2 regions of the Massilia sp. PWRC2 genome follow, and region 2 is predicted to be linked to the other one. Evidence: predicted binding sites of a transcription regulator. Region 2 holds the regulator's gene; the other holds the start of a gene.
What was found. Region 2 encodes sigma-54, which starts transcription at its own class of promoters, with help from an activator protein. Its sites were predicted from a motif close to TGGCANGNAANCTGCTTT; they were not measured.

Region 1 (14,310 bases), on a different contig from region 2:
TGCCGATCAGCACGGCCGGCGCGCTGCCTTCGCCGGCCAGCGATGGCAGCAGTAAATAGGCAAACGCGTGCAGGCCGGCGCTGGCCAGCACGATCAACACGATGTTGCTGCGGCTGGACCCGCGACTGGCCCGTCCCTTGCTGGCACTGGCGCCGCCCATCCTGAAGTAGTACAGGCGCAGTTCATGGCGCAGCAGCCACAGCGCGCTGCCGGGCCGCAAGGTCACACCGGTCCCGTCAGCTGCAAGAAAATGTCTTCCAGCGTGGCGCCTTCCCTCGCCCGGCCGTCGGCCGCATGGGCGGTCTGGCCGCGCAACTGCTCGAGCGTGCCCTCGGCGATCAATTTGCCGTGCTGGATGATGCCGATGCGCTGGGCCATCCGTTCAGCCACCTCGAGGATGTGGGTGGTCAGCAGCACAGTGCCGCCATTGCGCGTGTGCTCGAGCAGCAAGTCCTTGACCTGGCGGGCGGCGGCGGCATCGAGGCCAGTGAGCGGTTCATCGAGGATCAGCAATTGCGGTTGGTGGATCAGCGCCCCGGCCAGTGCCAGCTTTTGTTTCATGCCGCGCGAAAAACCCTCGGTCAATTCATGTGCGTGCGCCGTTAGATCGAGCCAGTCGAGCAGCTTGCGCGCGCGCGCTTCCGCCGCGGTGGCGTCGACACCCCACAGGCCGGCAACAAATTCCAGGTACTCGGTCGGTTTGAGCTTGGCATACAGCATCGGTTCATCGGGCAGGTAAGCGATCTGTTGCTTGGCGCGCGCCGGCGCGTTGGCCAGGTCGACGCCCAGCACGTCGATGGTGCCGGCGTCGGGCGCCAGCAAACCGGCCACCATGCGCAAGGTGGTGGTCTTGCCGGCGCCATTCGGGCCCAGCAGGGCGTACAGTTCGCCGCGCTGCACGGTGAGGTCGAGGCGATCGACGGCGGGGCGGCCGAACTGCTTGCACAGGCCACGCAGGCGCAGGGCGGGAGAGGTGTCGGGCATGGCCGTCTTACAGCAATGTAAACGAATGCATGAACTGCTCGACCTGTTCGGCCGGCATCGCCTTCGCTTTGCCCATCACAACAACCTGGTAAAAGTGCCGGTCGCGCGCTTCGAAATGGGCGACCAGTTTCATCGGCGTGCCGTTTTGCATGCCAGTCGCTTCGACATCGAGGCTGGCGCGCTGGCCGCTGGCCGACGACGCTGCGCGCGATGCTTCGCGGTTGACGGTGGCGCCGATATTGCGTACCAGCGCCGTTTTCATCGCCGCCAGTGCTGCCTGCGCGCTGGCGGCATCGGGCGCTTCGGCGCTGCCGACGGCATACATGGTGCCGTCAAGATCGACCGCCGTCATCGTCATCGCCACTTTCATGCCGGCCAGATCGATGGTGCGCTGGTGGACCGATGGCTTATCGGGGAACATTACGCGAAAGGGCGCCTCCTGGCTGTTGTAATCGCGCCAGTTGGTGGCGTTGCCGCACGCGCTCAGACTCAGGGAGAGGGCCAGGACCAGCAGGCCAGGGCGCAGGGGGAGGTAACTTGTCATGGGATTGATGGTAGCAGGGCAGGGGCGGCGACGCCAGCGCGGCCACGGTGGCAGCAATCGCGCCTTGGAAAATCACCAAACGGGCTAATATAGGGAGGAACTCACCACAAGGATAATAATGACGACCACGACTGAAACTGCGATTCTTGCCGGCGGATGCTTCTGGGGCATGCAAGACCTGATCCGCCGCATGCCGGGCGTTAAAAGCACGCGCGTCGGCTATTCCGGCGGCGACGTGGCGCATGCCACCTACCGCAACCACGGCACCCATGCCGAGGCCATCGAAGTGGTCTTCGACCCGGCCATCATGAGTTATCGCCAGTTGCTTGAATTTTTCTTCCAGATTCACGATCCGTCGACCAGGAATCGGCAGGGCAACGACGTTGGCCTGAGCTACCGCTCGGCTATTTATTACACCAGCGAGGCGCAGAAAGCGACCGCGCTAGACACCATTGCTGACGTCGATGCCTCCGGTATCTGGCCCGGCAAGGTGGCGTCCGAACTGGCGCCCGCGGGCGACTTCTGGGAAGCCGAGCCGGAGCACCAGGATTATCTCGAGCGCATTCCCAACGGCTACACCTGCCACTACGTGCGGCCCGACTGGAAGTTGCCGAAACGGGCGTGATCGGCGCGATCTGCAGGGGTCTTACTGTTCCTGCAGCGTGCGACGGTAGCCAATCGCTTCCGCCACGTGGCCACGGGCGATCCGTTCGCTGCCGGCAAGGTCGGCAATGGTGCGCGCCACCTTGAGCACGCGGTGGTAGCCGCGCGCGGACCAGTGCCATTGGGCCATGGTGTCGCGCAGCAGGCGGGCGCCAGAGACGTCGAGCTGACAATATTGCTCGACCTGGCGCGGCGCCAGTTGCTGGTTGCTGCACCCCTGACGTTGACGCTGCCGCGTTGCTGCCTCGGCGACGCGGGCGGCGATGACGGCGCTGGCCTCGCCACTGGACGGCCCGGCGACCAGATCCGGGTCGAGGGTGGCGACATCGACTTGCAGGTCGATGCGGTCGAGCAGCGGCCCGGAAATCTTATGACGGTAACGCGCCACCAGTTCGGCGCTGCAATGGCATTTTCCGGAGGCATGGCCCAGATAGCCGCACGGGCACGGATTCATGGCCGCGATCAATTGAAAGCGCGCGGGAAAATCGGCCTGGTGGGCCGCCCGCGAAATGGTCACCATGCCCGATTCGAGCGGCTGGCGCAGTACCTCCAGCACGCGCCGGTCAAATTCCGGCAATTCATCGAGAAACAGCACGCCGCAGTGGGCCAGAGAAATTTCGCCCGGCCGCGGGATGGGGCCGCCACCGACCAGCGCCACCGCCGACGTGGTGTGATGGGGACTACGGTACGGTCGTACTTTCCAGCTGGCCACCGAAAACCCCCGCGTCAGTGATTGCACGGCGGCTGCCTCTAGGGCGTCGTCGTCCGTCATGGGGGGCAACAGGCCGGCAAAACGCGAGGCCAGCATGGTCTTGCCGGTGCCGGGCGGACCCATCATGAGTACATTGTGGGCGCCGGCGGCGGCCACTTCGAGGGCCCGCTTGGCTTGCGGCTGGCCCTTGACGTCGGCAAAGTCGGGACCAGGCGATGGCAAGATGGCGGCACTGGAGTGGTGGCGGCCAATGCGTGCAGCGCGGTCGCCGCCGGCGAAGTGGGCGCACACCTGTAGCAAGCTGTCGACCGCATAGATATGGGCGCTGGCCACCAGCGCCGCTTCATCAGCATTCGCGCTTGGCAACATGAAGGCACGCGGCGCCGGATCGCTGCGGTGCATGGCGAAGGTCATGGCCAGCGCGCCGCGGATGGGCCGCAATTGTCCCGACAGCGACAGCTCGCCGGCAAATTCATACTGGTCCAGTTCCTTGCCCGGCAGTTGGCCCGAGGCCGCCAGGATGCCCAGCGCAATGGGCAGATCGAAGCGTCCCGATTCCTTCGGCAAGTCGGCCGGCGCCAGGTTGACGGTCACGCGCCGGCTGGGCACTTTGAAGCCGGCAGTGGCGAGGGCGGCGCGCACGCGGTCTTTTGATTCGCGCACTTCGGTGTCCGCGAGGCCGACAATCGTAAAAGAAGGTAAACCTTTGGCCAGATGGACTTCGACGCTGACGGCGGGGGCGTCCATGCCGGCCAGGGCGCGGCTACGCAAAACGGCAAGGCCCATGGGCTTTCCAATCAAGTGGCTGCAGACCGTGCCGATACTAGGCGCGCCGCGCTGCACCACCTTGAGGGCGACCAAGCGGGCGCACTGCGCAGGCCAGGCAAAGCAGGTGCAGGAAAACCTCGCGCCGCTTCGGCCGTCATGCGCCATATCGCCGCCCTGGCTTGCGCGAGACCAGTACGGCGGCGGCGTTAACAACGCCGCCTGTCCGCCGCCGGCCTCATTGCCACCGACAATGTCACTCTAAACACTATTGAGCAATATTTATTAGACAAACAAATTTAGGTGTCGAAATTTCTTACAGTCAAAAAATTGAATGATTCAAAAGTTTCTTAACTACTTGATTTAATTTGAATTTTTAGAAATAAAAACATTGGCATGGATTTTGCTTACGAAGGTCAGTATTAAATTTAAAAATCATCACTAAGGATGTCACATGCGTATGCACCCACCAGCTTCACAGATCGTCAAAACCGCCGTCAGCGCCGCAATTGCGCTGGCGATGTTTGCATCAAACGCCAACGCAGTGGTCGTGACCACGGTTCCTGCAACTAGCACCGGCGTCACTGCCATGGCCGATGCCGTCCTGGCGTCGAACAGCGGTATCAGTATTGTTGCCAATACCGTCAAGATTCAGGGCACCAACTCGGCGGCCATCCAGCAATACGGCACTTACTCGAATTTTAACCTTGCGCCAAAAACCGGCACGACGCCAACGCTGACCATGGCCGATGGTGTCGTGCTCACCTCCGGCAAGGCAGTCGTACCATTGACTAACACCAGTCCTAACTTCTCTACAACTACCGGAAGCGGTGCCAACGCCCAGTTGTCAGCACTCTCGGGATCGGTTACCAACGATGCCAATACGCTCGGATTTGACTTCACCGTCGAAAGCGGCGTGTCATCGGTCTCTGCCAAATTCGTCTTTGGTACCGAAGAATTTCCTGACCAGGCCGTCACCGACATCTTTGGCTTCTTCATCGATGGTGTGAATTACGCCAAGTTCAGCAATGGCAGCCTGATTTCGAATGCTGTTGGCTCCAATAATTTCATTTCGAACGTCGCTGGCGCTTATGGTATCGAATACGATGGCCTGACCAATGTGCTGACCGTTACCGGCCTGCTCAATCAGGCGCTGCTGACCCACACCTTGATGTTCGGCGTGGCCGATACATCGGACTCCGTGTATGACAGTGCCGTCTACTTAAACTCGCTGACGGCTGGGCTGTCCGGCGTCGGCGGGCTCAGCAGCGACGTCCCGGAACCAAGCACCGTTTTCTTGTTAGGTATCGCGCTGGCCGGCGGCGCCCTGGCGCGCCGCAAGCAGTCGAGCAAGTAAGTCGATTCACCCGATCGGCGCGTTTGCTCAGGCATGCGCGGCGATGACGTGTTCAGGCAAGGGACCTCTTTTGAGGTCCCTTTGTTCGTGCAGCACCATGGTGTTGCATTGCTGCGATGGCAATTCAGTTGCCGCCTCGATGCTGTCGGTGACAGGACGCGGCCGGCACGGCCGACGCAATCCCAGATCAGATTCTTCCGGACCACGCCAGTCCGCCACGTTACCCGCAGCAGCGGCTGCGCAGCTGCTGGGAGTACGCGCCGGTTATTCAAGACAGCGGCTTGACGCCGGCTGTCGTTCGCACCATCATGGCCGCTCCCGACTGACGATAATCAATAGAAGGTCCGCCGCTTGTTTACCCGCCTTACCTCGTACGCCGCCACCGCCTTTCGCTGGCAACGGGGCCGCCAGGCTGGCGGCTACGACAAGATGCTGCTACTGACGGCGGCCTGGCCGCTGCGCTTTGACAGTTATCTGATCCGCTATCCGGTCGGCGCGCAGATTGCGCCGCACACCGACCCGGTCAAATCGGGCCGGCACTACCGGCTCAACGTGGTACTCAAGGCATCGCCCGCCGGTGGCCAATTCGTTTGCCATGCGCCGCTGTTTACCAGCGGCCGCATCAAGTTGTTCCGCCCCGACCTCAGCGAGCACAGCGTGACGCCGGTGATCGGTGGCAGCCGCTATGTGCTGTCGATCGGCTGGGTGCTGGGGCACGCGGTCACGCTCAAACCATGAGCGGCGCTGGCAGCCGGCTGGTGTATTCCACTGAAACGGGACGCCTGTGCGCCGGCTGTGGCGCGGCCATCGCGGCCTGTCGCTGCGCCCACATGGACCAGCAGACGGTGCTGGGCAATGGCCAGGTCAAGGTGAGCCGGCAAACCAAGGGGCGCGGCGGCAAGTGTGTCACCGTGGTAACCGGGGTGGCGCTGGCGGGCGACGCCCTGACCGCGCTGGGCAAACAGTTGCGCAGCCGCTGCGGGGCCGGCGGCACCGTCAAGGACGGCGTGATCGAAATCCAGGGCGATCATTGCGACGCCGTGCTGCAAGCCTTGCTGCAGGCAGGGCACGCCGCCAAACGCGGCGGCGGCTAACCAGTGCAGCCGCGCAGACGCTTGCTTGATTGCTTGATTACTTCGAAAAAATCACGGGTGGCACCGCGGCGGCCTGCGCTGCCAGCCGCGCTTCCAGGGAGCTGATCTGTAATTCCAGCGCGTCCAGCTTGGCGCGGGTCTTGGCCAGCACCTGCGCCTGGATATCGAATTCTTCGCGGGTAACCAGGTCGAGCTTGGAAAACCCCTGGGTCATCATCGCTTTGACATTTTTTTCCACGTCTTTGACGGGAGAATTGTCGATGGCCTGGCTGATTTTGCCCTGCAAGTCGTTGAAAAAACTATTCATATCCATGGGAATCCTTTTAATCGTCGAGTTGCGCACCAAAGCGGTGCGGTATTTGCCTTAATTGGGTGCGCCGGACAGGGGGCGCTGTGCACCACGGCGGCCAAACAGTTTATTAAATGCAAATTTGGGGTAAATGGGCGAAAAAACAAGCGTTGTCGTGCAACTTTGAGCTGGCATGCAATCTGCTAAAGCATTCATGTCCCGTCAATTTTGCCGTTTTCGACTGACCGATTTTAAACCGCCATTGCATCACACGATTCAATTACTAGGGATTGTCATGAAAAAACTGAATACACAGTTGAAACTTCTCGCAGCGCTCGGCCTGGTTTTTACAGCCCTGACGTCCACCACCGCCCGTGCCGAAGATGCTCCCAAGCCAGATAACGAAGTGAGCTTCAATGCCGCGCTGACCAGTGACTACCGCTACCGCGGTATTTCACAGTCGCGCCTGAACCCGGCACTGCAGGGCGGCGCCGACTATGTCAACAACCCGAGCGGCTTCTATGCGGGCACCTGGCTGTCGACCATTCACTGGATCAAGGATGCCGGCGGCGACGGCAACGTCGAGTGGGATATCTACGGCGGCAAGAAGGGCGAAATCGCCCCCGGCATCAGCTACGACGTCGGCGGCCTGTACTACCTGTACCCATCGAACGGCCTGTCGACCAGCGCCAACACCTTCGAACTGTATGGCCAGGTCGGTTACGGTCCTGCCTACCTGAAGTATTCGCATTCGACCACCAACCTGTTCGGCACCTCCGACAGCAAGGGCAGCGGCTACCTCGACCTGGGTGCGAATATCGACCTGATGGAAGGGCTGGTACTGAACCTGCACGCCGGCCATCAAAACGTCAAGCATAACGGCGCCTATTCGTACACCGACTACAAGGTGGGCGTCACCAAGGATTTCGGCATCGTCTCGGTCGCGCTGGCCGCCATCTATGCCGATACCAAGGCCTACGTCAGCCCGTCCGGCAAGAATCTTGCCCGTACCGGCGCCGTGTTGAGTGTGTCCAAAACTTTCTGAGCGAGCCAGTCATGAAACTAATTACTGCAATTATCAAACCGTTCAAGCTCGACGAGGTGCGTGAAGCCCTGTCGGCCATCAATGTGCAGGGTATCACCGTCACGGAAGTCAAGGGTTTCGGTCGCCAAAAGGGCCACACCGAGCTGTACCGTGGCGCCGAATATGTGGTCGACTTCCTGCCGAAAACCAAGATCGAAGCGGCGGTCGACGACGCCATCGTCGATCAGGCGATCGAAGCGATCGAAAAAGCTGCGCGCACCGGCAAGATTGGCGATGGAAAAATTTTCGTCTACAACCTCGAGCAGGTCATCCGTATCCGTACCGGCGAGACCGGCAACGACGCACTTTAAGGGGAAACTTCAATGAAATTTACGTTTAAAAAATGGCTGTCCGGCATGGCCGTGGCCGTTTCCCTGTGCGGCGCCCTGGGCGCTTCTGCGCAGGATGCCGCCAAGCCAGCCGATGCTGCAACGCCTGCCGCTGCCACCACTGCCGTTACCACCGCCCCGATCGCCGCCCCGACCGTCGCGCCGATGGTTGCCGCTGCGCCTGCCGCCGCTGCCGCCGCACCCGCTGCCCCGGCTGCGGCACCGGTGCCGAACAAGGGCGACACCGCCTGGATGTTCGTCGCCACCGTGCTCGTCATCATGATGACGATTCCCGGCCTGGCCCTGTTCTACGGCGGCCTGGTCCGCTCGAAAAACATGCTGTCCGTGTTGCTGCAAGTGTTTTTTATCTTCGCCGTCATCATTATTCTCTGGTGCATCTACGGTTACTCGATCGCCTTCACCGAGGGCAATGCGTTCTTCGGCAAGTTCGACCGTGCTTTCCTGTCGGGCATCTGGAATCCAGCCACCGCCACCTTCACCACTGCCGCCACCTTCAGCAAGGGTGTCGTGATTCCTGAATTTATCTATGTGGCCTTCCAGGGCACCTTCGCCGCCATTACCTGCGGCCTGATCGTCGGCGCTTTTGCCGAACGCGCCAAGTTCACCGCCGTACTGGCCTTCATGGTGCTGTGGTTCACCTTCGGCTACCTGCCGATCGCCCACATGGTGTGGTTCTGGACTGGCCCTGACGCCATCAAGGATGCCGCGACCCTGGCCACCGAAACGGCCAAAGCTGGCTGGTTGTGGCAAAAAGGCGCGCTCGACTTCGCCGGCGGCACCGTGGTGCACATCAACGCCGCAGTGGCCGGCCTGGTTGGCGCAATCATGATCGGCAAACGGGTCGGTTATGGCCGTGAGTCGATGGCACCGCACTCGCTGACGATGACGATGATCGGCGCATCCATGCTGTGGGTCGGCTGGTTCGGTTTCAACGCCGGTTCGGCGCTCGAAGCAGGCGACGTTGCTGCCCTGGCCTTCATTAATACCCTGCTCGCTACTGCCTGCGCTACCGTGTCATGGGTGTGCGGCGAATGGCTGACCAAGGGCAAGCCTTCGATGCTGGGCGGCGCCTCCGGCGCGGTGGCCGGTCTGGTTGCCATCACCCCGGCCTGCGGTTACGTCGGTCCAATGGGCGCCCTGGTCATCGGTCTGCTCGCCGGTGTGGTGTGCCTGTGGGGTGTGAATGGTCTGAAACGCCTGATCGGCGCCGATGATTCGCTCGACGTGTTCGGCGTGCACGGCGTCGGCGGTATCCTCGGTGCCCTGCTGACCGGCGTGTTTGCTGCGCCCCAGCTGGGCGGCCAGGGCGTGTTCGACTATGTCACCAACAAGATGTCGACCGATGCCTATTCAATCAGCTCGCAAGTGATCACCCAGGCAACCGCCATCGGTACCACCATCATCTGGTCGGCAGTGGTTTCCGTGATCGCCTATAAACTGGTCGACCTGGTCATCGGTCTGCGTGTACCTGAAGAGGAAGAACGCGAAGGCCTGGATATCTCCAGCCACGGTGAATCGGCGTATCATTCCTGATCGAGAAGTTGTAATGAAGGGCCCGCTTCGCGCGGGTCAGACAAGGCGCCCCCCGCGGGCGCCTTTTTTGCATTCAGGGCAAGCCAAGTCCTTTAAAATGGGACTTTCGTCCCGATTTAGTGTTTTCATAATTAACGAAGTTCCAAGGACATCATGGCTCCCCACCTCGTCACCGCATTGACCGGCCCGCTGCTCGACCTCGAAAAGAAGATTTTGGCAGCGACCCCTGCCATCGAGCGCTGGTTCCGTCTCGAGTGGCAAGAGCACACGCCGCCATTTTACTGCTCGGTCGACTTGCGCAACGCCGGCTACAAACTGGCGCCCGTCGACACCAATCTGTTCCCTGGCGGTTTTAATAATCTTGCCACCGAGATGTTGCCGCTGTCCGTGCAGGCGGCCATGGCGGCGATCGACAAATATTGTCCCGATGCGCGTAACCTGCTGCTGATCCCGGAAATCAACAACCGCCATCCCAGCTACATGCAAAACGTCGCCCGCCTGATGCAGATTTTCCGCCAGACGGGTTTGCATGTGCGGCTCGGCTCGCTGTCGCCCGAGATCACCGAGCCGACCCCGCTGGCGCTGCCCGACGGGAACATGCTGGTGATCGAGCCGCTGGTGCGCTCGGCCAATGGCCGCCGGCTGGGTTTGAAGGACTTCGATCCCTGCACCATTTTGCTTAACAACGATCTGTCGGCGGGCGTGCCCACCATCCTGGAAAATATCCACGAGCAGTCGCTGCTGCCGCCCGTGCATGCGGGCTGGGCGATTCGGCGCAAGAGCAATCATCTGGCCGCCTACGATGAAGTGGCGAAAAAATTCGGCAAGCTCATCGATGTCGATCCGTGGATGGTCAATCCCTTTCATGCGCGCTGTGGCGAAGTCGACTTCGCCCAGCCGGACGGCCTCGAGTGCCTCAGCGACAATGTTGCCTCGCTGCTGGCCAAGATCCGCAAGAAGTACAAGGAATACGGCATCAAGGACCAGAAGCCCTTCGTCATCCTCAAACCCGATGCCGGCACCTATGGCATGGGCATTCTCACCATCAAGGATGCCAACGAACTGAAAGACTTGAGCAGCGCCCAGCGCGAGCGCATGTCGATTGTCAAGGATGGCCGCCGCATCAGCGACATCATCATCCAGGAAGGTGTGCCGACCTACGAAAACATCAAGGATGCGGTGGCCGAACCGGTGGTCTACATGATCGACCGCTACGTGGTGGGCGGCTTTTACCGGGTCCATGCGGAAAAAGGCGTCGACCAGAATCTGAATGCGCCGGGCTCGCAATTTGTGCCGCTGGCCTTCGCCCAGCAGCATGCCGTGCCCGATTTGCGCGCCAAGCCGGGCACGGCAGCGCCGAACCGGTTTTATGTGTACGGGGTGGTGGCGCGGCTCGGTTTGCTGGCGGCGTCGCTCGAAATGGAACGTACCGATCCGAATCCCGAAGTCTATTAATCTGTCAGCGGCCGCCGCAAGCGGCCTGATCCCCGCGCCAGCGGCCAATTCGGGCTAAAATCAGGCATTAGCCAAGATGGATGTCCCATGAAAATCGCCTTTCTCGCCGACCCGCTGTCCAGTTTTAAAATCTACAAGGATTCGACCTTCGCCATGATGCGCGAAGCGGCGCGGCGCGGGCACACCCTGTACGCCTTCGAACAGCGCCACATGGCGCTGGAAAACGGCGTGGTCAGCGCCGAGGTGGTGCAGATCACCCTGACCGGCGCGGCCACCGACTGGTACAGCGTGGTGGCCGTAGCATCGATGGAACTGCGCGAATTTGACGCCATCATCGAGCGCAAGGACCCGCCGTTCGACATGGAGTACGTCTACCTGACCCAATTGCTGGAACTGGCCGAGAGCCAGGGTGCGCGCGTCTTCAACAGCCCGGCGGCGATCCGCTCGCACAACGAGAAGTTAGCGATCGCCCAGTTTTCGCAATTTACTTCGCCCACCCTGGTCACTTCCAGCGACACCCGCCTGCGCGCCTTCCACGCCGAGCATGGCGACGTCATTTTCAAGCCGCTCGACGGCATGGGCGGCGCCGGCATCTTCCGCATCATGGACGACGGCATGAATCTCGGTTCGGTCATCGAGATGCTCACCGAACTTGGTACCCGCACGATCATGGCGCAAAAATACATTCCCGCCATCGTCCACGGCGACAAGCGCGTGCTGGTCATCGATGGCAAACCGTTGCCGTTTGTGCTCGCGCGCATTCCGCAAGGCGGCGAAGTGCGCGGCAACCTGGCCGCCGGTGGCGTCGGCCGCGCCCAGCCGATTTCGCCGCGCGACCGCGAAATTGCCGAAACTCTCGGTCCACTCCTAGCGGCGCGTGGTCTTCTGCTGGTAGGATTGGACATCATTGGCGATTACCTGACCGAAGTGAACGTCACCAGCCCGACCTGCTTCCAGGAGATCTTCGACCAGACCGGCTTTGATGTCGCCGCGGTGTTCATCGACGCCGTCGAGGCGCGGGCACAGCGCTGATATGGTCGGCATCCTGCTGCTCACGCACGCGCCGCTGGGACAGGCTTTTATCGCTGCCGTGGCCCACGTCTTTCGCGGTACCACCGAACGCTTCGAGGCGATCGACGTTACCGCCGATCAGGACATCGCCGAGGTGCACGAGCTGGCACGCGCTGCCATCAGCCGCCTCGACGACGGCAATGGCGTGCTGGTGATCACCGATATCAAGGGTGGCACGCCATCGAACTGCTGCAATTCGCTGACGGTGCCCGGTCAGGTCGAAGTCATCGCCGGCATCAGCCTGCCCATGCTGCTGCGGGCGATCACCTACCGGCGCGACACGCTCGACGTGGTGGTGGAAATGGCGCTGGCCGGCGCCCAGAGTGGCGCGGTGCGGGTCGACAATCGCATCCGGGTATAAGTAAAACAAGCAGGCGCAGTACAACCAAGGGCGCCGGAGATGCTCCGGGGCGGTCAAGAGCCATTTATCCAAGACGACGAACATGATCCAACAAGAGCTGGAAATCATCAACAAGCTGGGCCTGCATGCGCGTGCCTCCGCCAAATTCACCCAGCTCGCTGCCAAGTACAAAAGCGAAATCTGGCTGACCCGTAACGGCCGCCGCATCAATGCCAAGTCGATCATGGGGGTGATGATGCTGGCCGCCGGCAAAGGCGCCAAGGTACTGCTCGAAGCCGATGGCGCCGACGAGGGCGATGCCCTCACGGCGCTGACGGCGCTGGTCAACGACAAATTCGGCGAAGGCGAGTAATGCCGGGCTACGGCATGCGCGCGCCACAGGGGCTTTCGATGGCATCGTTCACCTTGCATGGCATTCCCGTCTCGCGCGGCATTTCGATCGGCCGCGCCCATCTGTTGACGCCTGCGGCGCTCGACGTCAAGCACTACCTGGTGCCCGAAGAGCAGCTCGAAGCCGAAGTGCGGCGCCTGCAGGATGCCATCGCCGAAGTGCACCGCGGCCTGCAGCTGCTGTGGACCGAGCTGCCCAAAGACGCCCCCACCGAGCTGGGCGCCTTCATCGACGTCCACGCGCTGATTTTGTCGGACCCGATGATTTCGGAAGCGGCCATCGACATCATCCGCAGCCGTCACTACAACGCCGAATGGGCCCTGGTCACCCAGATCGATGAACTGTCGGCGCAGTTCGACGAGATCGAAGACGAGTATCTGCGCGAACGAAAAGCCGATATCCAGCAGGTGGCCGAGCGCGTCCTCAAGGTCTTGATGGGCAGCGCCCAGCTGGTGGTACCGCGCTTGCCGAACGACGAATACCAGCCGCAGATGATCGTCGTCGCCCACGATATTTCACCGGCCGACATGCTGCAGTTCCGCGACCGCTCCTTTATCGGTTTCGTCACCGACGTCGGCGGCCAGAACTCGCACACGGCGATCGTCGCCCGCAGTCTGGACATCCCGGCGGCGGTCGGCATGTCGCAGGCATCGCAGCTGATCGAGCAGGACGACTGGGTCATCATCGATGGCGACGCCGGTGTCGTCATCGCCAATCCCAGCCCGCTGGTACTCGAGCAGTACCGCGCGCGCCAGCTGGTGCTGCAAAAAACCCGCAAAAAGCTGCTCAAGCTGAAAAAAACCCCGGCCGTCACTCTCGATGGCACCGCCATCACGCTGCTGGCCAATATCGAGCTGCCCGACGACTGCGGCGCCGCGCTCGACGCCGGTGCCAATGGCGTGGGCCTGTTCCGCTCCGAGTTCCTGTTCATGGGCCGTGGTGGCCATGCCCACATGGTGCCCAGCGAAGAAGAGCAGTTCGAACAGTACAAAAAAGCGGTGCTCGCCATGAAGGGCCGGCCGGTGGTCATCCGCACCCTCGACATCGGCGCTGACAAGCCGCTCGACCAGACCGAACACACCGCCCTCAATCCGGCGCTGGGCTTGCGCGCGATCCGCTACTGCCTGGCCGAGCCGCAGCTGTTTTTGACGCAGCTGCGGGCGATCCTGCGCGCCTCGGCGTTCGGCAAGGTGCGCCTGCTGATCCCCATGCTGGCGCACGCCTTTGAAATCGACCAGACCCTGGCCATGATCGAGCAGGCCAAAACCCAGCTGCGCGACGCCGGCCACAAGTTCGATGAAGGGGTCGAAGTGGGCGCCATGATCGAAATTCCGGCGGCGGCGCTGGCGCTGCCCATGTTCGTGCGGCGCATGGATTTTCTGTCGATCGGCACCAACGACCTGATTCAATACACGCTGGCGATCGACCGCGTCGACTACGAAGTGGCGCACCTGTACAACCCGCTCCATCCTGCCATCTTGCAGCTGATCGCGATGACCATCGCCGCCGGCCACAAGGCCGGCATCGATGTCGCCGTGTGCGGCGAAATGGCCGGCGACGTCAAGCTCACCCGGCTGTTACTGGGCATGGGGCTGCGCGAATTTTCCATGCATCCGGCCCAGCTGCTGGCGGTCAAACAGGAAATCCTGCGCTGTGA
Region 2 (14,310 bases):
CCTGCCCGAGCAGTTCGGTCAGCTCAACATGGGCGAACTGGACGGCCTGCTGCTCGATCGTCTCGACCTCGAGATCGACAGTTATGCGCCCGCTCCCGAGCAGCTAACTGCCAACTTTGATGGCGCACCGGTCGAAGAAAAGCTGATCTCTCACCTGCTCAAATCGAATTGCCTGGTGACGGGACAGCCCGACTGGGCCAGCGTGCAAATCCATTACGTGGGACCGCAAATCAACCAGGAAAGTCTGCTGCGTTACCTGATTGGTTTCCGTGAACACAATGAATTTCACGAGCAATGTGTCGAGCGGATTTTTGTCGATATCTTGCGCACCTGCAAGCCGCAAAAACTGGCCGTCTATGCGCGCTATACGCGCCGCGGCGGCCTTGATATCAACCCGTGGCGCGCCAACTTTACGAGTGCCCCTCCCTTGAATTTACGTAACGCACGGCAATAAACTGGACGGTTTGATGTTGCACAAGGGCGCTCAAGCGTCCCCTTGACCACCTTCCCGGGGGGGCATACGGTGGGACTTCGACAGCGACCGTTGTTCCAGTGCTTGCACACCAATAAATGCGGTGTCACTGCCTGCAAACAAGCCTATAATTCCGAGTCGCAAGTCAATGTGCGGATTGCACCACTTTTAGTGTTATGACCAATCTTAGTAAAATTTTATCGCTCGAAAACGTCCAGCTCGATCTCGAGGTGTCCAGCAAAAAGCGGGCATTTGAGCAAGCCGGGCTGATTTTCGAGAATAACTGCGGCATCGCCCGCTCGACCGTCTCTGACAATCTGTTCGCCCGCGAACGGCTTGGCTCCACTGGCCTCGGCCATGGCGTCGCCGTGCCGCACGGCCGCATCAAGGGCAGCAAGAGTTTAAAATCGCCGCTGGCCGCCTTCGTCCGCCTGGCTGAGCCGATTCCGTTCGAATCGCCCGACGGCCAGCCGGTCAGTCTGCTGTTCTTTTTGCTCATTCCCGACCACGTCACCCAGCAGCATCTGGAAATCCTTTCCGAGATCGCCGAAATGTTTTCCGACGACGCCATCCGCACCGTGCTGTCGACCGAGACCGACCCGCGCGCGGTCCATTCGCGCATTATCAATTGGCAACCGAGCCTGCAGGCCTTGGGTTAAACTTCTTCGTGCCGGGCGCCTTCCAGCCCTCCACTTACTGAAGACCACTCGATGCTGCAATCTCCGCTGACGATCCAACGGCTGTACGACGACAATCGCGAAAGCTTGCAACTGGGCTGGTTCGCCGGCTTCCCCGGCGGCGAACGGCTGATCTCGGGCGACGTCGCCTCCGCCGCCGACCAGGTCGGCCACCTCAATTTGATCCACCCGGGTCGCATCCAGGTGTTCGGACACCAGGAACTGACCTATTACCACCGCCTCAAATCGAATTCGCGCAGCCACGTGATTGGCGAACTGATCGCCGGCGGCCCCCCCGCCCTGATCATCGCCCAGGGGCTCGACACCCCGCCCGACATCCTCGCCATTTGCGACGAACAAAATATCCCCCTGTTTTCCACCCCGCTGCCGGCCGCCCAGGTCATCGATTACCTGCGCGTCTACCTGTCGAAAAAGCTGGCGCAACGGATCATCATGCATGGCGTTTTCATGGATGTGCTGGGGGTCGGCGTGCTGATCACCGGCGACTCCGGGCTGGGCAAGAGCGAGCTGGGGCTCGAGCTCATTTCCCGCAGCCACGGCCTGGTGGCCGATGATGCCGTCGAATTTTCGCGCATCGCGCCAAATATGATCGAGGGGCGCTGCCCGCCCCTGCTGCAAAACCTGCTCGAAGTGCGCGGCCTTGGCCTGCTCGACATCAAGGCGATTTTTGGCGAAACCGCCGTGCGCCGCAAGATGCGCCTGAAATTGATCGTCCACCTGGTGCGCCGCAGCGCCCTCGAAGAAGAAGCCGAGCGCCTGCCCTTCCTGTTCCCCACCGAAGATGTGCTGGGCTTACCGATCCGCAAAGTGGTGATTCCCGTGGCGGCTGGCCGCAACATCGCGGTGCTGCTGGAGGCGGCGGTGCGCAATACGATCCTGCAACTGCGCGGTATCGATACCTTGCAGGAATTCATGGAACGGCAGCGCCAGGCGATGAGCGGCGACTAGTGGAGAGCTTGCCGCTACGTCTGCCACCGGGCGCCGACTTGCGCCGCGCACTCGAGCAGGCCCTCAGCGACCGGCAACTGGGCGGCGCCTTTGTTGTCTCCGGCATGGGCAGCTTGCAGGGCGCGCGCCTGCGCTTTGCCGGCGCTGCCGATGCCAGCGTGCTGACGGGCGACTTTGAAATTATTTCGATGGCCGGCGCCATCACGGCCGACGGTGCCCATCTGCACATGGCGGTGGCCGACAGCGCTGGCCAGGTGCTGGGCGGGCACGTGGTGTACGGCAATATCGTGCGTACCACCGCCGAAATTTTGCTGGCAGTAACGACCGGCTGGCAACTGGCGCGTGCCTACGATACTGCCAGCGGCTACCCTGAACTGGTGGTGCGGCCCGACCGCAAATAAGGCCGCGCCGTTCGCCCTGGCGCCGGATGCGGTATCATCGCGCCATGCAAATCGTCCTCATTTCTGGTATTTCCGGCTCCGGCAAATCGGTGGCCCTCAACGTTCTCGAGGACGCCGGCTACTATTGTGTGGATAATCTGCCGCCGGCCCTGCTGGGGCCACTGGTCGACACCCTGATCGCCGAGGGCGTGCCCAGCCTGGCGGTGGCGGTCGATGCCCGCAGCTCGGAGTCGCTGGTCGAATTGCCCGTCAATGTGGCCGAACTGAAGGCGCAGGGGCATGACGTCAAGGTCATGTTCCTGACCTCGAATACCCATTCGCTGGTGGCGCGGTTTTCCGAAACGCGCCGCAGCCACCCGCTGTCGCACCAGCTGCGCCCGGACGAAAACCCGGCGTCGCGCCGCACCCTGATCGAATGCATCACCGAAGAGCGCGAACGGCTGTCTGCCATCGAGCAACTGGGCCTGGTCATCGATACCTCGGACCTGTCCGCCAATAAATTGCGTGCCTGGATCAAGGAACTGGTGGCGCTCGAACGCGCGCCGCTGACGCTGTTTTTCGAGTCCTTTGCCTTCAAGCTCGGCGTGCCGCTCGATGCCGATTTCGTCTTCGATGTGCGGGCCCTGCCCAATCCCTACTACGACATCAGGCTGCGCCCGCTGACCGGCATGGATGCGCCCGTCATCGCCTTCCTCGACGCCCAGCCGGCGGCCGGCGAACTGCTCGAAGATATCCGCGCGTTCATTGAAAAATGGCTGCCCTCATTTAAAACCGACAACCGCAGCTACCTGACGGTGGCGCTCGGTTGCACAGGTGGTCAGCACCGCTCGGTGTATATGGCCGAGCGGCTGGCGGCGTATTTCGCGCCCACCGAACGGGTGGTGCTGCGCCACCGCGAACAATCGTAGCTTTATTCTTTCCCGAGGTCGCGCAGCGGATGCGCGCGCGCCGGCCACGGTGACGCGAAAAACCGTTCGACCATCGCTGCCGTCACACCTTCGAGCGTGGCCGGGTTCCACACCGGCGCATTGTCCTTGTCGATCACCAGCGCGCGTATGCCTTCGAGCACTTCGCCATGTTCAAAATTGCGCCGCACCAGGATGCGTTCCATGCGCAGGCAATCGGCGAGATCGAGGCTGGCGCCGCGCGTCAACAGTTGCAGGGTCACTTTTAACAGCAGCGGCGAGCGCTTGTGCATGGCGGCCAGCGCTTTTTGCATCAGTACGCTGTCGTCGGTGGCCAGCGAAGCAATGATGGCTTCAATGGTGGAATGACTAAAATGGCGGTCGATGGCGGCGCGCGCCTCGGCCAGCGGCGCCAGAGCAGCGTCGGCGGCGGCCCGGTGCGGCGCGGCAAACGCCGCCACCGCAGCGCGCAGCTGGGTGCCTGGGGTGGTCTCGATCAGTTCAAGCAGCGCCGCCATCTGTGCCTGCGGCACGAAGGTGTCGGCCAGGCCGCAATAGAGGGCGTCGGCGGCGCGCACGGTCAAGCCCGTCAGTGCCAGGTAATACCCCAGCCGGCCCGGTGCATGGCTGAGAAAATAACTGCCGCCCACATCGGGAAACAGGCCAATGTTCACTTCCGGCATGGCCAGTTTGCTGCCATCGGTGACCACCCGCAAGCCGCGCTGGCGGTGCGCTTCCGACACGCCCAGACCGCCCCCCATCACCACCCCATCCATCAGGGCAATATAGGTTTTCGGATAAAAGTGAATCAGGTGGTTGAGGCGGTATTCTTCGGTGAAAAAATCTTCCAGCGAGGCGCTGCCACCGGTGGTCGGCAGCGTGCCGACGTCGTAAAAATAGCGGATGTCGCCGCCCGCGCACAGGGCCTTGTCGGTGCTGCTGCGCAGTACCACGGCGTCGATGGCATCGTCATCCTGCCACGCCAGCAGCACGTCGGTGAGCGCGCGGATCATTTCCAGCGACAGCGAATTGAGGGTGCGCGGACGGTCGAGCGTGATGATGGCGGTGCGGTTGGCGATGCGGGTCTTGACGAAGTCGGTCATGGCGGCAGAGAGAGGGGAAAACACCTATTCTAGCAGCGACGCCGGCACGCCCGACGTGACAAGGGCGCCCGCGGGCGCCCTCATCCATATTAGGGGACCTGGTGACTCAGGCAGCAGCGGCCGGCAGTTCTTCTTCGGACAGGTGCTTGATGGCCTGGTGATCGTGGTCCTGGACCTGGGTTTTGTATTTCATGACCTGGCGATCGAGCTTGTCGATCAAGCCGTCGATGGCGGCATACAGGTCGTGCGACAGGGCGTTAACGTTGATGGTCTTGCCCGGAAGTCGGAGGTTGATTTCGGCTTTTTGCCGTTTTTCTTTTTCAGTCAGATTGTCGACGGTGAGGATGACGGCAATGTCGATCACTTGATCAAAATGGCGCCGGACGCGTTCCAGTTTGCTCTGTACGTATTCACGGATGGCTGGGGTCACTTCAAGATGATGTCCGCTGATTGTGAGATTCATACACACTCCTTTGATGATGTCGCTTCCTGTTCATGCAAACCGCATAAAGCGGGACGCAGAGGAACACTGAAAAAACGATCTACAGATTCTTGCGAAGAGCGACGGGCGGGATTTTCAGCGCTTCACGGTATTTGGCCACCGTGCGGCGCGCTATGACCATACCTTGTTCCCCCAGCATGTCTGCGATCTTGCTGTCTGAAAGTGGATTCTTCGGGTCTTCCGCTCCTGTCAATTGCACGATGAGTGCCCGGATCGCTGTCGACGATGCTTCGCCGCCGGCGTCGGTCGCCACGTGGCTGCCAAAGAAATATTTCAACTCAAACATTCCATGCGGGGTCAGCATGTATTTTTGAGTGGTTACCCGGGAGATAGTGCTCTCGTGTAGGCCCAGTGTATCAGCAATTTCACGCAGCACAAGGGGACGCATGGCGACCGCGCCGTGCGAAAAAAAGTTACGTTGCCGCTCCACAATTGCTTCGGCGACCCGCAAGATGGTGTCGAAACGCTGCCGCATATTTTTGATTAGCCACTTTGCTTCCTGCAACTGGGCGCCCATCTGGCCCTCGCCCTTGCCCTGCTTGAGCAGGCTGGCGTACATATTGTTGACCCGCAGGCGCGGCATGACGTCATTGTTCAGGCTGACGGTCCAGCCGCCGCGCGCCTTGCGCACGATGACGTCGGGCACCACGTAATCGGAGGTGCCGGCGCCGAAACCGGCGCCCGGATGGGGGTTGCACTGGCGGATCACCACTTGCGCCTCGCGCAAATCTTCGTCATCGCAAGCGAGCGCTTTTTTGAGCTTGTTAAATTCGCGCTGGGCGAACCAGGTCAAGTGCTTGCAGACGATCTCGAGCGCCATGCGGCGCGTCACCATGGCGATTGCCGGCATGCGGCGAATCTGCAGCGCCAGGCACTCGCCGGCATTCCTCGCGCCCACCCCGGCGGGATCAAAACTTTGCAGCAGCGAGAGCGCGGTTTTCAGTTCGTCCGCATCGATCTCCAGCTCGGCCGGCATGCGCTCCAGTATCTCTTCGAGCGACTCGGTCAGATAGCCATTGTCGTCGAGGGCATCGATCATCAGTTCGACCAGCGCGCGGTCGCGCAGTTCCAGCATCGCCAGGCGCATCTGTTCGGACAGGTGCTCGCGCAGGGTGGTGGCGGTCGCTTCGATCTGCGGGCGCGATTCCTCGTCGTCGGGCGACTTGTTGCGCGACGCTTCGCTCCAGTCTTCGCTGTCGGCGCTGGTGTCCTGGGTGCTCTCGCCACCCATGTCGACCGCTTCGCCACTGTCGGCGTCGGCCGCCGGTGCATCGGCGTTGGGCGGTGCATCCTGGTTGCCCACTTCAGGTGCTTCGGCATTGCCGCTGGCGCCGACGGCGCCGTCGGCGAGCAGGCGCACCGAGTGGTCGAGCGGATCGTCGAGGCGCTCGAGCAGGGGATTGTCGGACAACAGATGCTCGAGTTCCTGGTGCAGCTCGAGGGTCGACAGTTGCAGCAGGCGGATCGACTGCTGCAGCTGCGGCGTGAGCGCCAGGTGTTGCGAGGTACGTAGTTGAAGTGACTGTTTCATGGCTCGCTTTTGACGGATGCTTACATGCGGAAGTGTTCGCCCAGGTACACGCGCCGCACCGACTCGTCGGCGATGATGTCGTCAGGGCTGCCCGAAGCGAGCACGGCGCCCTGGTTGATGATGTAAGCACGGTCGCAGATACCCAGCGTCTCGCGCACATTGTGGTCGGTAATGAGGACGCCAATACCGCGCTCTTTCAAAAAGCGCACGATGCGCTGGATCTCGATGACGGCGATCGGATCGACCCCGGCGAATGGTTCATCGAGCAGCACGAAGCGCGGGTTGGTGGCCAGCGCCCGGGCGATTTCCACCCGCCGGCGCTCACCGCCCGACAGCGACAAAGCCTGGTTGTCGCGCAGCTTGTCGATCTGCAGATCTGCCAGCAGGCTGTCGAGCCGCTCGGTGATCTGCGCTTTGGTCAAGGCCTTGCCGTCGACTTTTTGCAGCTCGAGCACGGCGCGGATATTCTCTTCCACCGTCAGCTTGCGAAACACCGACGCTTCCTGCGGCAGATACGACAGGCCGAGGGCAGCGCGGCGGTGGATCGGCAGGCGCGAGATGTCGACGCCGCTGATGTCGATGGTGCCGGCGTCCGACGGCACCAGCCCGACGATCATGTAGAACGAGGTGGTTTTACCGGCGCCATTCGGCCCCAGCAAACCGACCACTTCGCCGCACTCGACCTGCAGCGAGACGTCGCGCACCACCAGCCGCTTGCCATAGCTTTTTTGCAGGCCGCGCACGATCAGCGTGCTGCCACACGATTTCGCTTCGATCATGGCTTTTTCGCCGCTGCGGGAACGCCTGGCGCTGGTGCTGATGCAGGTGCTGGTGCCGGCGCTGCGCCTGGCGCCGGCGGCAGCTTCGGCTCGATCACCATCCGTACGCGGCCACCATCGGCCTTGGTGGTGCCGCTGACATCGTTCTCGACCGCATAGACTTCCTTGCGGCTGTCGTAGGACAGATAAGGCCCCTGCACTTCCTGGGTCTTGCGCTTGTTTTCGACGGTGGTGATCTTCGCCTTTGAAAACAGTTTGACGATTTCCAGCTTGTTGTCGTATTCGATGCGCTCGGCCTCGCCCTCATCCCAGATATCGCCGCCGTCGCGCTTCTGGCGGAAGGTGGCCAGGCTGCCCGGATCGGCATAAAAGGTGGCGTAGACGTAGCCTTCCGGGTCGCTCTTGATGATGGCGCGACCGGCCTTCATCAACAGGGTGCCGCGCTGCAGTTCGACATTGCCCACCAGGGTGCGCGTCTGCGTCACATCGTTGATGGTGATGGAGGCGGCATCGACGATGGTCTGCTTGGACGAGTCGGCGCGTTCGGCACGGGCGGCACCGCCGACGGTGACGGTGACGGCAACAGCGACGGCAACGTCGACAAACAGGGCCCGGCTAAAAAAACGAAATGGCATGGTCGGTTCTCGATTTCAGAAAAAGGGACGTCACGGCGCCCGCTAGCGGCGGCGCTGCGGCGGCGGCGGCGGGTAGACCAGGTGGGCGCGGTTATAAATATCGATCTGGCCGGCGGCGCGGTCGGCCAGCATGCCCACACCGGTGACGACGGTGTCACCCTGCAGCATCTCGACCGGCAGATCGGTGCGCAGCTTGTCTTCGTCGGTGAGGATGGTGAGCGCCTCGGTTTTCAGGCGCAGGTGCGGGCCCTGATTTGATGCCGGCCGCTCGACCAGCACGTTGCCCATCATGTCGACGATATTTTTCGTCTGGTCGATGCGGCCATTCGCCGCCGTCATGGTCATCGGCGGCAGCGGCGGCGACAGGCTCTGTACCACCGGCAGCACGATGTCGGCGGTGTCGTTATCGGGGCGGTGGGTCAGCTTGTCGCCAGCGACGATGTAGCGCGGCTTGCCGTCAGCGGTCATCTTGACCACACTGAAATTGTCGACGATGTAGTCAGGTTCACTGCGGGCGACACTGCTGCTGGCAAAATCGCCGCGGTTGATCACTTCGACCAGCCAGAAGCTGCCGAGGGCCAGCAGGACGCCAGCGCCGATGGTGGCGCTGACCTGCCAGCGGTGCGAAGTGCGCTTGTGGCGGGGGCGTGCCATGTCAGGCGAAGTACGGCGCCAGCGCGGCGTCGTAGCTGTGTTGGGCGCGCATGATCAGGTCGCACAGTTCGCGCACGGCGCCACGGCCGCCGGACGCACGGGTGACGTAGTGCACGCGGTGCTGCACTTCGCCGTGGCCACTGGGCACGGTGACGGCAAAGCCGACCTGGCGCAGCAGCGGCAGGTCGATGACGTCGTCGCCGATGTAGGCGCAGTCGGCTGCCGTCAAGCCAGTCAAGGCCAGCAGCTCGGCAAAGGCGATGCGCTTGTCGTGCGTGCCCTGGTAGACGTGGGCGATTTTCAGATCGGCCGCGCGGCGTACCACCACCGCCGACTTGCGGGCGCTGATGATGGCCACCGGCACGCCGGTTTTTTGCAGCAGCTCGATGCCCATGCCGTCGAGCACATTGAAGGTCTTGGTCACTTCACCATCGGCGCCGTAGGTCAGGCTGCCGTCGGTGAGGATGCCGTCGACGTCGAGGATCAGCAGGCGCACGGCAGCGGCGCGGCGCACGTGGTCCAGGGTGTAGTCAGCGTTGATCATCAGATCACCTTGGCGCGCGTGAGGTCGTGGATATGCAGGGCGCCCACCAGCTTGTCGTCGGCATCGACCACCAGCATCTGGTTGATGCGGTGCTGTTCCATGATGGCGACGGCGTCGACCGCCAGCTGCTCGGCGCGCACGCGGCGCGGGTCGGCATGCATGACGTCGCGGATCATGATCTTCGTAAAATCCTGCACCCGTTCGATCAGGCGGCGCAAGTCGCCATCGGTGAACACGCCGATCGGGCGCTGCGCGGCGTCGACGATGGCGGTCATGCCCATGCCCTTCTGGGTGATTTCCAGCAGCGCCTGCGACAGCGTGGCATCGACCGGCACGGCGGGCACGGCGGCGCCACTGCGCATGACGTCGCGCACGTGCGTGAGCAAACGGCGACCGAGAGCGCCACCGGGGTGCGAGCGGGCGAAATCTTCTTCGCGAAAGCCGCGCGCATCGAGCAGCGCCACTGCCAGGGCGTCACCCAGCGCCAGCGTGACGGTGGTGCTGGCCGTCGGCGCCAGATTCATCGGGCAGGCTTCCTTGGCCACCGAGACGTCCAGGTGAACATCGGCCATCAGTGCCAGCGACGATTGCGGCTTGCCGGTCATCGAAATGAGCGGCGCGCCCATGCGCTTGACGATCGGCAGAATGGCCATCAGTTCGGCCGATTCACCCGAATACGAAATGGCGATGAAGGCGTCTTGCGGGGTCACCATGCCAAGGTCGCCGTGGGCCGCTTCGGCCGGGTGGACGAACATGGCGGGGGTGCCGGTCGAGGCCAGGGTGGCGGCGATCTTGCGGGCGATGTGGCCGGACTTGCCGATCCCCGATACCACCACGCGCCCGCTGCAGGCGAGCAGCAGACTGACGGCGCGGCCGACGCTGTCGTCAGTGGCGAGGCGCTCGTGCAAGGCGCGGATGGCGTCGGCCTCGATCGCCAGCGTTTCGCGCGCGAGCTGCATGGAACGCTGCATCAGGTTTTCGTCAAAAGCTTTCAACATTGTTTTTTCATGGGTTACACTCGTCCAGGCAGTATAAACGAATTGGGAAAGCAAAAAACTTGCCAGTCATTTTACATCACCGTCTTTACGCTGTTCTTATCACTTGTTCGACTGCCGCAGCGTTGCGGCGGCGCCGTTAGCCCATGGCGTCCGGCCTCGAACTGACCCTGCTGCTACTGGGCAGCGCCGTCCTCGGCGTGGTGCTGTTTCGCATGCTGCACCTGCCGCCCATGCTGGGCTATCTGGCGGTCGGCATCCTGATCGGTCCGCACGCACTGGGGCTGGCTGACAACAACGCCTCGACCCATGCGCTGGCCGAATTCGGCGTGGTATTTTTGATGTTTTCCATCGGCCTCGAGTTTTCGCTGTCACAGTTAAAGGCGATGCGCTCGATCGTGTTCGGCCTGGGCCTGGCGCAGGTACTGGCGACCATCGCTGCCAGCATGGCGCTGGCGCTGGTGCTGGCAACCGTGCTGCCGCCGCCCTGGCGCATCAGCTGGCAGGCGGCGTTTGCGCTGGGCGGCGCGCTGGCGATGTCGTCCACCGCCATCGTCTCGAAGATGCTGACCGAACGGCTCGAACTGGAAAGCCAGCACGGTCGCCGCATCATCGGCGTCTTGCTGTTCCAGGATCTGGCGGTGGTGCCGCTGCTGATCCTGATCCCGTCGCTGGCGCAAAAGCCCACCGAGCTGGCCGCCACCCTGGGCTGGGCCAGTCTAAAAGCCGTGGTGGTGCTGGTGCTGCTGTTGTTTTTCGGCCAGAAGCTGATGCGCAAGTGGTTCACCCTGGTGGTCAAACGGCGCTCGCAGGAACTGTTCATGCTCAACCTGCTGTTGATCACCCTGGGGGCGGCCTGGATTACCGAGAAGGCCGGCCTGTCGATGGCGCTGGGCGCTTTTGTGGCCGGCATGCTGGTGTCGGAAACCCAGTACAAGCACCAGGTGGAAGAAGACATCAAGCCGTTTCGCGATGTTTTACTGGGACTGTTTTTCATCACCGTCGGCATGCTGCTCAATGTTGGCCTGGTGCTGCAGCACTGGCTGCTGGTGCTGGCGCTGCTGTGCGGACCGGTGCTGCTCAAGTTCGCCCTCATCGCCGGGCTGGCCAAGCTGTTCGGCGCCTCCGACGGCGTCTCCATGCGCACCGGCCTGGCACTGGCGCAGGCCGGCGAATTCGGCTTCGTGCTGCTCAATCTGACTGCCGGCGCGGCGCTGATCGATCCCTTCATCATCCAGCTGGTGCTGGCGTCGATGGTGCTGTCGATGCTGATCGCACCGCTGATCATCGCCAAGTCCGACCAGATCGTCATGAAGGTGGCCACCAACGAATGGATGCTGCAGTCGCTGCAGCTCACGCAAATCGCCAGCCGCAGCATGGCCCTGCAAAAGCACGTGATCGTCGCCGGTTTCGGCCGCAGCGGGCAATCGCTGGCGACCCTGCTGACGGAAGAAAAAGTGACCTACCAGGCGCTCGACCTCGACCCCGAACGGGTGCAGGAAGCGCAGGCGGCCGGTGCCCACGTGGCGTATGGCGACGCGGCCCGCCGCGAGTCGCTGGTGGCGGCCGGTATCAACCGCGCCAGCTGCCTGGTGATCACCTATGCCGACACGGCGTCGGCCCTGAAAGTGCTGCACCTGGCACACGAACTGGCGCCGGCGCTGCCGGTGATCGTGCGCAGTCACGACGACACCGACCTCGATTTGTTGAAACGCGCCGGGGCCGCCGAGGTGGTGCCGGAGGCGCTCGAGGGCAGCCTGATGCTGGCCTCGCACGCGCTGGTGATGATGGGCGTGCCGCTGCGCCGCGTGGTGCACCGGGTGCAGGAATCGCGCGATGAACGCTACGCTTCGCTGCGCGGCTATTTTCACGGCGCCGGTGATATTTCGGACGATCCCGCGCACCTGTACGTGCGCCTGCATACGGTGACGTTGGGCGAGCACGCCGGCGCGGTCGGCAAGTGCATTGGCGAGCTCGAACTGGGCGCGGTCGGCGCCGAGGTGACCGCGGTGCGCCGCGGCAGGCAGCGCATCGACAGCAGTGCGCAGACGGTGCTCCATGCCGGCGATGTGGTGGTGCTGCGTGGTTCGGGCGAGGCCGTCACGCGCGCCGAAGGGCGCCTGCTGCAGTAGCGGACTAACGCGCTAACGCTCAGTCGTCGAAGCTGACCACGCGGTTGCGCCCCGTTTCCTTGGCCTGGTAGAGGGCCGAATCGGCCTGCGCCACCAGCTGCTGGGCGACGCCCTCGATGGCATGATCGCGCTCGAAATCGTCGAGGGTGGCCACGCCAATCGACACCGACACCGGCAGCAGTTCGCCGCTCGATAATTCAAACGGGATGTTGGCGATACTGGCGCGGATGCGCTGGGCGACGACGGTGGCGCTGTCCAGATCGGCGTCGATGAGCAGCACGACGAATTCTTCGCCACCGAAGCGGCCGAGGGCATCGGAGATGCGCAGCTCGGCCTTGATGCGGCTGGCCACTTCGCGCAGCACTTCATCGCCGCCCTGGTGACCGACGCTGTCGTTGACCAGCTTAAAGTGGTCGATATCGATGTACATGCAGGAGATGCGGTAGGCCTGGCGGCGCGCGCGGCCGATTTCTTCGAGCAGGCGGCGGTCGATGTAGCGGCGGTTGTAGACGCCGGTGAGCGAATCGGTCAACCCGATGTACTTCAGCATTTCGTTGCTGATCACGTTTTCCAGGCAGATGGCGATGATCGATGCCATGTGCTCGATAAAATCGGTGGCCAGGGTGGGGGTAAAGCGGCTGGGGTTGACGCTGCCCAGGTTGAGACTGCCAATCACGCGGCGGTTGCGCAGCAGCGGCACCTGGGCAATGGTCTGCAAACCGGCGGGCGCGTGCGGAAACATCGCCTGGTGCAGCCCCGCCATGTACGGCCCCAGCTGCGGCTTGGGCATGCCGGTCAGCGCGCCCAGGCGGGTGGGGGCGAAGCCGAGCGCATGCTCGCTGTCGACAAAGATCAGTTCCGGAAAACTGGCAAAATCCACGCCCAGCTTGTCCATCACCGTGTGGATGTCAGCGTCCTTGTCGACCAGCGCGAGGGTGACGGTATCGAGATTCGAAATCGCCGGCAAGCTCTGGAAGATGGTGCCGATCAATTCCGGGAAGCTGGCAGCGCCGACAATTTCCAGGTCGAAGGCCTGGTGCCGGCACATGATGGAATGGTTCAGTTCGGCTTGTTCGATCAGATAGGCCAGGTGCGTCCGTAAAGTCGCATTTTCCGCTTCCAGTTCGTGCGGCGAGGCAAGCTGTTCGGACATGGCGCTCCTGACAAAAATAGTGGCTGGGTAGACATTCAACAAGTACCGCCACCTTACGCCAACTTGCCGCGCTTGGAAACGAATTAAGTTGTCGGCAGATACTTTTTATCACACAAAAGCGAGTACTGCGCGACCACCTAATCAGGCGTGATTGCCGTCTGATAACAAGGATGGGCTAGTAATTACTCAAATGCCAATTCGGCCTCGACCTGCTGCCCCACCGTCAGACGCACGCCGGCGCCAGCGCTGACGATGCAATTCATGCCGACGCAAACGGCGTCGTCGAGCAGCGCCTTGCGGCGAAAGCGCTGCAGGACGTCGAGCGGATCGGGGCCGCGCTCGGCCGTGGCCTGGTCGATCGCCGGAATCGGGCAGCGCGGGCATGGCTTGACGGGGGTGATGACAGCGTCGCCGATCGTCAAACGGCCAAGGTAGTCTTCCTCGAAACTGGCCAGACCGGCCACCACCAGGTTGGGGCGGAAGCGGTTCATGGGCAGCGCCGCGCGACCGGCCTGCAGCAGTTGTGCATTGATGTCGTCGAGCGAGGCGGCGCCGATCAGCAGCAGCGGATAGCCATCGGCGAAGCGGGTGGGGGCGCCGATCCCCCCGGTCCAGCGCTGGCCCGTCAGGCGCACGGCGTCGGCAGCAAAGCGCACCAGCCGGCAAGCCACGCCGAGCGCGGCGCTGAACCAGCGGGCGGCGGCGTCGCCACCATCGTCGGCGTCGAACACCTCGTCCCACAGGGTGACGCGCACCAGGCGGGCGTCCTGCTGGTGGGGGTACGGCAGCGCCAGCGGCGACTGGCCGGGGGCCGACAGCAGCAGCGCGTGCGGCGCAAGCTGGGGCCGGATCACGGCC

Region 1: a site for sigma-54 is predicted at 6,598-6,615, ahead of ACP7BZ_RS07690 (TorF family putative porin). Genes of this name have one in related genera too.

What each region holds. Positions count from the first base shown of each region.
Region 1 covers NZ_JAFCUW010000003.1:3,008-17,317, forward strand. The annotation lists gene ACP7BZ_RS07645 (putative ABC transporter permease subunit) at 1-226, opposite strand, end outside; gene ACP7BZ_RS07650 (ABC transporter ATP-binding protein) at 223-984, opposite strand; gene ACP7BZ_RS07655 (hypothetical protein) at 992-1,528, opposite strand; gene msrA (peptide-methionine (S)-S-oxide reductase MsrA) at 1,647-2,153, shown strand; gene ACP7BZ_RS07665 (YifB family Mg chelatase-like AAA ATPase) at 2,175-3,689, opposite strand; gene ACP7BZ_RS07670 (choice-of-anchor L domain-containing protein) at 4,123-5,025, shown strand; gene ACP7BZ_RS07675 (2OG-Fe(II) oxygenase) at 5,377-5,763, shown strand; gene ACP7BZ_RS07680 (translation initiation factor) at 5,760-6,119, shown strand; gene ACP7BZ_RS07685 (accessory factor UbiK family protein) at 6,157-6,432, opposite strand; gene ACP7BZ_RS07690 (TorF family putative porin) at 6,704-7,453, shown strand; gene ACP7BZ_RS07695 (P-II family nitrogen regulator) at 7,465-7,803, shown strand; gene ACP7BZ_RS07700 (ammonium transporter) at 7,816-9,375, shown strand; gene gshA (glutamate--cysteine ligase) at 9,529-10,830, shown strand; gene gshB (glutathione synthase) at 10,918-11,862, shown strand; gene ACP7BZ_RS07715 (PTS sugar transporter subunit IIA) at 11,864-12,262, shown strand; gene ACP7BZ_RS07720 (HPr family phosphocarrier protein) at 12,345-12,614, shown strand; gene ptsP (phosphoenolpyruvate--protein phosphotransferase) at 12,653-14,310, shown strand, end outside.
Region 2 covers NZ_JAFCUW010000009.1:154,014-168,323, forward strand. The annotation lists gene queF (NADPH-dependent 7-cyano-7-deazaguanine reductase QueF) at 1-454, shown strand, start outside; gene ACP7BZ_RS17780 (PTS sugar transporter subunit IIA) at 649-1,131, shown strand; gene hprK (HPr(Ser) kinase/phosphatase) at 1,183-2,118, shown strand; gene ACP7BZ_RS17790 (PPC domain-containing DNA-binding protein) at 2,118-2,519, shown strand; gene rapZ (RNase adapter RapZ) at 2,564-3,427, shown strand; gene ACP7BZ_RS17800 (enoyl-CoA hydratase/isomerase family protein) at 3,430-4,527, opposite strand; gene hpf (ribosome hibernation-promoting factor, HPF/YfiA family) at 4,634-4,990, opposite strand; gene ACP7BZ_RS17810 (RNA polymerase factor sigma-54) at 5,070-6,560, opposite strand; gene lptB (LPS export ABC transporter ATP-binding protein) at 6,581-7,339, opposite strand; gene lptA (lipopolysaccharide transport periplasmic protein LptA) at 7,336-7,974, opposite strand; gene lptC (LPS export ABC transporter periplasmic protein LptC) at 8,017-8,628, opposite strand; gene ACP7BZ_RS17830 (KdsC family phosphatase) at 8,630-9,172, opposite strand; gene ACP7BZ_RS17835 (KpsF/GutQ family sugar-phosphate isomerase) at 9,172-10,170, opposite strand; gene ACP7BZ_RS17840 (monovalent cation:proton antiporter-2 (CPA2) family protein) at 10,314-12,299, shown strand; gene ACP7BZ_RS17845 (diguanylate cyclase) at 12,319-13,452, opposite strand; gene ACP7BZ_RS17850 (MOSC domain-containing protein) at 13,635-14,310, opposite strand, start outside.